Regions from separate parts of the Streptomyces sp. NBC_01450 genome, predicted to be linked through region 2. Evidence: riboswitches for the same ligand, from Rfam matches in the RefSeq annotation. Region 2 holds a riboswitch; each other region holds the start of a gene.
What was found. Region 2 has a riboswitch for cobalamin ahead of OG568_RS19160 (ribonucleoside-diphosphate reductase subunit alpha). Riboswitches for the same ligand answer to the same signal wherever they lie in the genome.
Positions count from the first base shown of each region.

Region 1: another riboswitch for cobalamin. It lies ahead of OG568_RS43270 (CbtB domain-containing protein); the one in region 2 lies ahead of OG568_RS19160 (ribonucleoside-diphosphate reductase subunit alpha).
Region 3: another riboswitch for cobalamin. It lies ahead of OG568_RS37435 (cobalamin biosynthesis protein); the one in region 2 lies ahead of OG568_RS19160 (ribonucleoside-diphosphate reductase subunit alpha).

Region 1 covers NZ_CP109480.1:9,704,707-9,706,961, forward strand. Annotated here, with positions in the region: gene OG568_RS43265 (LacI family DNA-binding transcriptional regulator) at 1-824, shown strand, start outside; cobalamin riboswitch at 1,022-1,170, shown strand; gene OG568_RS43270 (CbtB domain-containing protein) at 1,206-1,427, shown strand; gene OG568_RS43275 (CbtA family protein) at 1,451-2,203, shown strand.
Region 2 covers NZ_CP109480.1:4,307,947-4,310,201, reverse strand. Annotated here, with positions in the region: gene OG568_RS19160 (ribonucleoside-diphosphate reductase subunit alpha) at 1-983, opposite strand, end outside; cobalamin riboswitch at 1,104-1,242, opposite strand; gene OG568_RS19155 (GNAT family N-acetyltransferase) at 1,295-1,801, opposite strand; gene mctP (monocarboxylate uptake permease MctP) at 2,051-2,255, opposite strand, start outside.
Region 3 covers NZ_CP109480.1:8,431,937-8,434,191, reverse strand. Annotated here, with positions in the region: gene OG568_RS37445 (inorganic phosphate transporter) at 1-261, shown strand, start outside; gene OG568_RS37440 (hypothetical protein) at 274-498, shown strand; cobalamin riboswitch at 610-750, shown strand; gene OG568_RS37435 (cobalamin biosynthesis protein) at 852-1,808, shown strand; gene OG568_RS37430 (cobyric acid synthase) at 1,805-2,255, shown strand, end outside.

The DNA of each region.
Region 1 (2,255 bases), 5.4 Mb from region 2:
CGGTACGGGACGCACTCGAAGCCGAACTGCCCTCCCTGCATCCCGCACTCGTGCGCTCGCGCTTCCACTTCCGCGAGACTTGCCCTCCCGCCGAACTGATCGGAACCCTGGACAAGATCGCGAAGCGCGGTACGCGGGGTGTGATCCTCAAGGCCCCCGACGAACCGGAGATCGCGGCTGCGGTCGCCCGGCTGGCCGCGGCCGGCATCCCCGTCGTCACCCTGGTGACCGACCTGCCCCACAGCGCGCGCCTGGCGTACGTCGGCATCGACAACCGCGCGGCCGGCGCCACCGCCGCCTACCTCCTCGGACAGTGGCTGGGCAAACGGCCCGGCAACGTGCTCACCACCATCAGCCGGGGCTCCTTTCGAGGCGAGGAGGAACGCGAGATGGGCTTCCGTGGCGCGATGCGCCTCGCCGACCCCAGGCGATCCCTGGTGGAGGTCACCGACAGCGACGGCCTGGACGCCACCCAGCACGATCTCGTCCTGGAGGCGCTCGAGCGGGACGAGGACATCATCGCCGTCTACTCCGCGGGCGGGGGCAACCTCGCCACCCTCGGCGCCTTCGACGTACTCGGGCGGGAGTGCGCGGTGTTCATCGCCCACGACCTCGACCACGACAACACCCGCCTGCTGCGCGAGGGCCGCCTGTCCGCGGTCCTCCACCATGACCTGCGCCAGGACATGCGCCGCGCCTGCCAGATCATCATGCGCGCCCACAAGGCGCTGCCCGACGACGGCCCGTCGCTGCCCTCGGCGATCCAGGTGGTCACGCCGTTCAACATGCCACCAGGTGCTCCGTCCGTGCCGGTCGTCGACTGAAACCCGCTCCGAGCCTTCGCGCGGTCGGTGACGCTCGCGGCCCCCGCGGGCGGACAGCCTCCCGCGGAGGAGACGACTCCGCCGGACAGGTCCTGGCGGCCGGCCGAGTTCCGTCACCGTCGACCCGCTGTGCACACGGGATCGGCCACCCGGCGCGAGAGGAAGATCACCCCACGTGGCGCGGTCTTGGCCCCGTACCCGACACGCGGTACGGTCGGTGCGATATCGACGACGGCAAGACGGAAGCCGGTGGGAAACCGGCACGGTCGCGCCACTGTGAACGAGAAGCTCCAACCCGCTGGGACCTCTTGTGAGTCAGACCCGTAGCCGTCGTCCAGTGCACCACCGAGATGGGACGCGAACTCCCGAGGAGGTCCTGCCATGGCGCAGACCGTCGCCCAGCCGACAGCCACCACCCCCGTCGTTCCCGCCAAGCTGCCGCTCAAGGCGATAGCTCCGTGGGCGGTCTTCTTCGGCATTCTGATGCTCGTCCTGCTGTACTTCGTCGGCGCCGAACAGGGCGCCACCGCCGTCGTCTCCGGTGAGGACGTCCACGAGTGGGTGCACGACGCCCGCCACCTGCTCGGTTTCCCCTGCCACTGACCGAGGGGAACCCCAGCACCGTCATGAACTCCGCAACGGTAAGAAACCTTCTCGTGCGGGGCATGCTCGCCGGCCTCGGTGCCGGCCTGCTCGCCCTGCTCGCCGCCTACTTCCTCGGCGAGCCGAACGTCGACAGCGCGATCAGCTTCGAGGAAGCGCACTCCCACGAGCACGAGATGGAAGTCGTCTCCCGCTCCTTGCAGTCCACCGCCGGTCTCGCCACCGGCGTCCTGCTCTACGGCGTCGCCTTCGGCGGCATCGCGGCGCTCGCGTTCTGTTTCGCGCTCGGTCGCGTCGGCCGGTTCGGCCCGCGGGCGACCGCACTGCTGCTGTCCGGCTGCGCGCTGCTGGCCGTGTACGTCGTGCCCTTCCTGAAGTACCCGGCCAACCCGCCGTCGGTCGGCAACGCCGACACCATCGGCAAGCGGACCACGCTGTACTTCCTGATGATGCTGCTCAGCGTGCTCCTCGCGATCGCCGCCACCATCCTGGGCAAACGGCTGGCACCCAGGCTCGGCACCTGGTACGCCACCGTCTCCGCGGTGGCCGCCTTCGCCGTCGTGATCGGTCTGGCGTATGCCTTCCTGCCGGTCATCAATGAGGTGCCGAAGGACTTCCCCGCCACCCTGCTGTGGCGGTTCCGTCTCTCCGCGCTGGCCATCCAGACCGTCCTGTGGGGCGGATTCGGCCTGGTCTTCGGCGAGTTGGCCGAGCGGTTGCTGAATCCCAAGCCGGTGACGGCCACCGCGAGCCGGTCGGTCGCCGTCCCCAACTGACATGACCCGACACACGAGTGAGGGCCCACGGAACCTTCCGGGGGCCCTCTCG
Region 2 (2,255 bases):
TCGATGTCGGAGTGCCAGGTCTCCAGGTAGACCGCGGCCGCGCCCTTGCGCCGGCCGCCCTGGTTCACGGCGGCGACGGAGGCGTCGAGGGTCTTCAGGAACGGCACGATGCCGTTGGAGTGCCCGTTCGTACCGCGGATCAGCGAACCGCGCGAACGGATCCGGGAGTACGACAGTCCGATGCCGCCCGCGTGCTTCGAGAGGCGGGCCACCTGGTGGTAGCGGTCGTAGATGGAGTCCAGCTCGTCCAGCGGGGAGTCGAGGAGGTAGCAGGACGACATCTGCGGGTGCCGCGTACCGGAGTTGAACAGCGTGGGGGAGGAGGGGAGGTAGTCGAGGCGGCTCATGAGCCCGTAGAGCGCCGCGACCTCGTCCAGGGCCCGGTGCCCCGCTTTTGAATCGAGCGCAGTGTCCTCGGCCAGGCCCGACGCCACGCGCAGCATGAAGTGCTGGGGCGTCTCGATGACCTTGCGGGTGATCGGGTGCCGGAGCAGATAGCGGCTGTGCAGGGTCCGCAGGCCGAAGTAGCCGAAGCGGTCGTCGCCGTCGGTGTCGATCAGGGCGTCCAGCCGGGCCGTGTGCAACTGGACGAACTCCGCCGTGCGGTCGGCGATCAGGCCCTCGCGGTGGCCGGTGGCGATCGACTCGGAGAAGGACGTGACGCCCTGCGAGGCGGCCTCCGCCGCGATGCTGATCGTCAGCAGCCTGGCCGCCAGCCGGGAGTAGACGGGGTCCTCCGAGATGAGGCCCGCGGCCGCCTCGGTGGCCAGCTCGCGCAGCTCCGTGTCGTCCGCGCGCGCGGACCGGCCGCGCAGCGTGGCGGCGGCGACCCGGCTGGGGTCGGCGTCGGGGAGGTCGGCGGTGAGGTCGGTCAGGGTACGCAGCAGCGTGGTACCGGGACCGTCCGTCTCCACCGGGACCTGCTTCCGCTCCTGCTGTGCGAAAGCGGTAGCTGAAGCCGGGTCGGCTGGCGCGATGGTCACTTGGGGCTCTCCCTCGCTCGGCACGGGGCCTGGCGGAGGGCAGGGCAGCTCACGAGCGCACACGGCGTCGCGTCCACCGACCCATTCCGCGAGGCCCGGACGTCATGCACCCGGGCCGGATGGCCGGGCGCGCTGTCGGCAGGTCCTCGGACTGACGCGAGTGCGTGGGCGCGGATGCGCGAACACGTACAAGTACACCGTTGCGGGACAGTTCCGGATTCGCACCGGATTCCCCTGCGGCGACAGCGAGCATGAGCATACATCTTGTGCCGGGCCGCGGTGACACCCCCACATGTTGTGTCGCGCTGGTGTCAGAGTGTCAACTCATAGGTGAGGAGAGTGATGTCGTCGAGGTCGGGGATCGGGTTCCAGTCGCGGTCGGGGGTACGGGTGAAGCCGAGGCGTTCGTAGATGCGGTGGGCGGCGTGCATGGTGCGCTGGGTGGAGAGCACGACGCGTACGCAGCCGGCGGTGGCGCGTGCGTGGTCGACGCAGGCGCGGACGAGGGTCTCGCCGGCGCCGCGGCCGCGGGACTCACGCGCGACGGCGAGCATACGGATCTCGGCTTCGCCGGGGAGGGCTATGTCGGCCATGGGGCCGCCGTGCGGTACGAAGGTCACGGCGCCGAGGAGGTGGCCGTGGTCCACGGCGACGAGGACCTCCGCGGCGGCGGCCCGCTTCGCCACGTCCCGCAACTCGCCGAGGTACTCGTCGCTCTCCCCGAAGTCGAGCAGACCGTCGCCGAGGTAGGCCTGCGCGGTGATCTCGCCGATGCGGGCGTATTCGTGGGGGCGGGCGTGTCTGATGCGGATGTCCATGCCGGTGAGTGTGCAACAGGGCGCGGGAACGGGCCGCCGGATTTTCGTCCGACGGCCCGTGGGGGTTGTTGGTGCGGTTCTTCGGCTGCGGGCCCGGTGGGGGCTGGTCGCGCAGTTCCCCGCGCCCCTGAAAGCCTGGGGCGCCGGGGCGCAGCCCCGTGCCCCAGGGGCGCGGGGAACTGCGCGCCAAGCCCCCACCCACCCGCAGTCAACACACGTACCCGGGGGCCTGGGGGCGGAGCCCCCGGCTCAGTGGGCGGAACCGGCCGTGGCCGGGGGAAGCTCCGCCTCGACGCCCGGGTCGCCCGCGTCCGCCGTGTAGTCCTCCGGAGACGTCTCGTCGATGCCGTCGGGCGCCTTGAAGGCGCGGAGGGCGAAGGTGAGGACGACGGTGACCACGACGTTCAGGACGAAGGCCGTCAGACCGATGTAGCCGATCTCCCCGATGCCCGGG
Region 3 (2,255 bases), 4.1 Mb from region 2:
ACGTGGGGCATCGTCCTCACCGGGGCGCTGCTCGTCGCCGGCGCCGGCACCATCTGGAAGCTCTCCCGCCGCCAGCCGGTCACCGTCGACAACGTCAATGCCATCGACTACGGGGCCGCCGAGCCCGCGGGCGTCGTCACCACCGCGATGGCCGCCGTCACCCCGCCGCCCGCGGGCCCCGTCACCGGCGACCTGTCCGGCGACCTGAAGACCACCATCCCGTCCCCGGACGCGGAGCCCACCCGCCCGGCCACGGTGTAAGGACAGAACAGCATGCACATCGACTGGGCAGCCCTCGGCTCCGTCTTCGGAGTCAGCCTCGTGACCACCGTCGGCCTCGTCGGCCTCTTCACCCTCGGCATCGTCGGCCTCTCCAAGCGCGAGTCCGCGTCCGCCCAGGGCGGCTCCGCGACCCTCGCGGTCACCGGCGCGTACGTCTGCTTCGCGGCGTGCGCCGCGGCGGTGGCGTACGGCATCTTCCTGATCGTCGGCAAGTAACCCAAAACGGGCACCACTTCGAGTGGGGTGCGGGACGGATCACCGTCCCGCACCCCACCTGTATGTGGGCCTTCGCACACTCTCCCCGTGCAGGTCAACAGCAAGTTGACGGGTCTTCCAACCCGTGGTGGACTGCCGGAGCCAAGTACGGCGACAGAAGAGGAAGCCGGTGTGAATCCGGCGCGGTCCCGCCACTGTGACCGGGGAAGTAACTCCCCGGGAGCCAGGAACTCTCCCCGCCGGTCTCGTCGAACCAGGGCGTGGACACCCTGAGTGAGGACATAACGCCATGCGCGGCTGCCCAAGTGCCCTGCGAGCGACGGTTCCACCCGACCTGACGGTCGGCTGACCCCGTGCGTGCCGATCGCGTCTTCGCGTACGGCGCCGCCGCCGGCCTCCTCGGCGATCTGCTGCTCGGCGATCCCCGCCGGGGGCATCCGGTCGCCGTGTTCGGGCGGGCCGCGGGAGCCGTGGAGCGGGTGCTGTGGCGGGACCACCGTGGGTGGGGCGCCCTGCACACCGCCGTATGTGTGGGCGGTGCCGCCGGACTCGCCGCCGTCGCGTCCCGTGCCGTACGCCCCTCACGTGCCGCGTCCGTCGCGCTGACGGCCGCCGCCACCTGGGCCGTCGTCGGGGGCACCACGCTCGGGCGGGAGGCCCGGGCCATCGGTGACGCCCTCGCGGACGGGGAGATCGAGACGGCCCGGGAGCGGCTGCCGCATCTGTGCGGGCGGGATCCCCAGGCCCTGGACGCCGACGGCATCGCACGCGCCGTCGTCGAGTCCGTCGCCGAGAACACCTCCGACGCCGTCGTGGGCGCCCTGGTGTGGGGGGCCGTGGGCGGAGTCCCGGGGCTCGTGGGCTTTCGGGCCGTCAACACCCTTGACGCCATGGTCGGTCACAAGTCCCCCAGGTACCGGCGGTACGGGTGGGCCTCCGCGCGGCTCGACGATGTCGCCGGATGGCCGGGGGCACGTCTCACCGCCGTGCTCGCCGCCCTCGCGGGTGACAGCCCACGCGGGGCCGCGAGGGCCTGGCGCGTCGATGCCGTCAAGCATCCGAGCCCCAACGCCGGGCCCGTGGAGGCCTCGTTCGCGGGGGCGCTCGGGGTGCGCCTGGGCGGCACCCTCTCCTACGGCGGGCGCGTCGAGCACCGTCCCGAACTCAACGGCGCCGGGCGCGCCGTGCACGTCGACGACATCGAACGAGCCGTACGGCTGTCACGGCGCGTCGGCTGGCTCGCCCTCGGCGTGAGTGCCGGCGGGCGGCTGCTCGTACAGAGGCTTCTCAGGAAGGGGCGTACGTCATGAGCGGCGGGCTGCTCGTCGCCGGGACCACCTCCGACGCCGGCAAGAGCGTCGTGACCGCCGGGATCTGCCGGTGGCTGGTGCGGCAGGGCGTCAAGGTCGCGCCCTTCAAGGCGCAGAACATGTCCCTGAACTCGTTCGTGACGCGCGAGGGCGCCGAGATAGGGCGCGCGCAGGCCATGCAGGCGCAGGCCGCCCGGGTGGAGCCGAGCGCGCTCATGAACCCCGTGCTGCTCAAGCCGGGCAGCGACCGCAGCAGTCAGGTCGTCCTCATGGGAAAGCCCGTGGGCGAGATGACCGCCCGTGGCTACCACGGCGGGCGGCAGGAAGCCCTTCTCACCACGGTGCTGGACTGCCTCGCCGAGTTGCGGGGCACGTATGACGCGGTGATCTGTGAGGGGGCCGGCAGTCCTGCCGAGATCAATCTGCGGCGGACCGACATCGTGAACA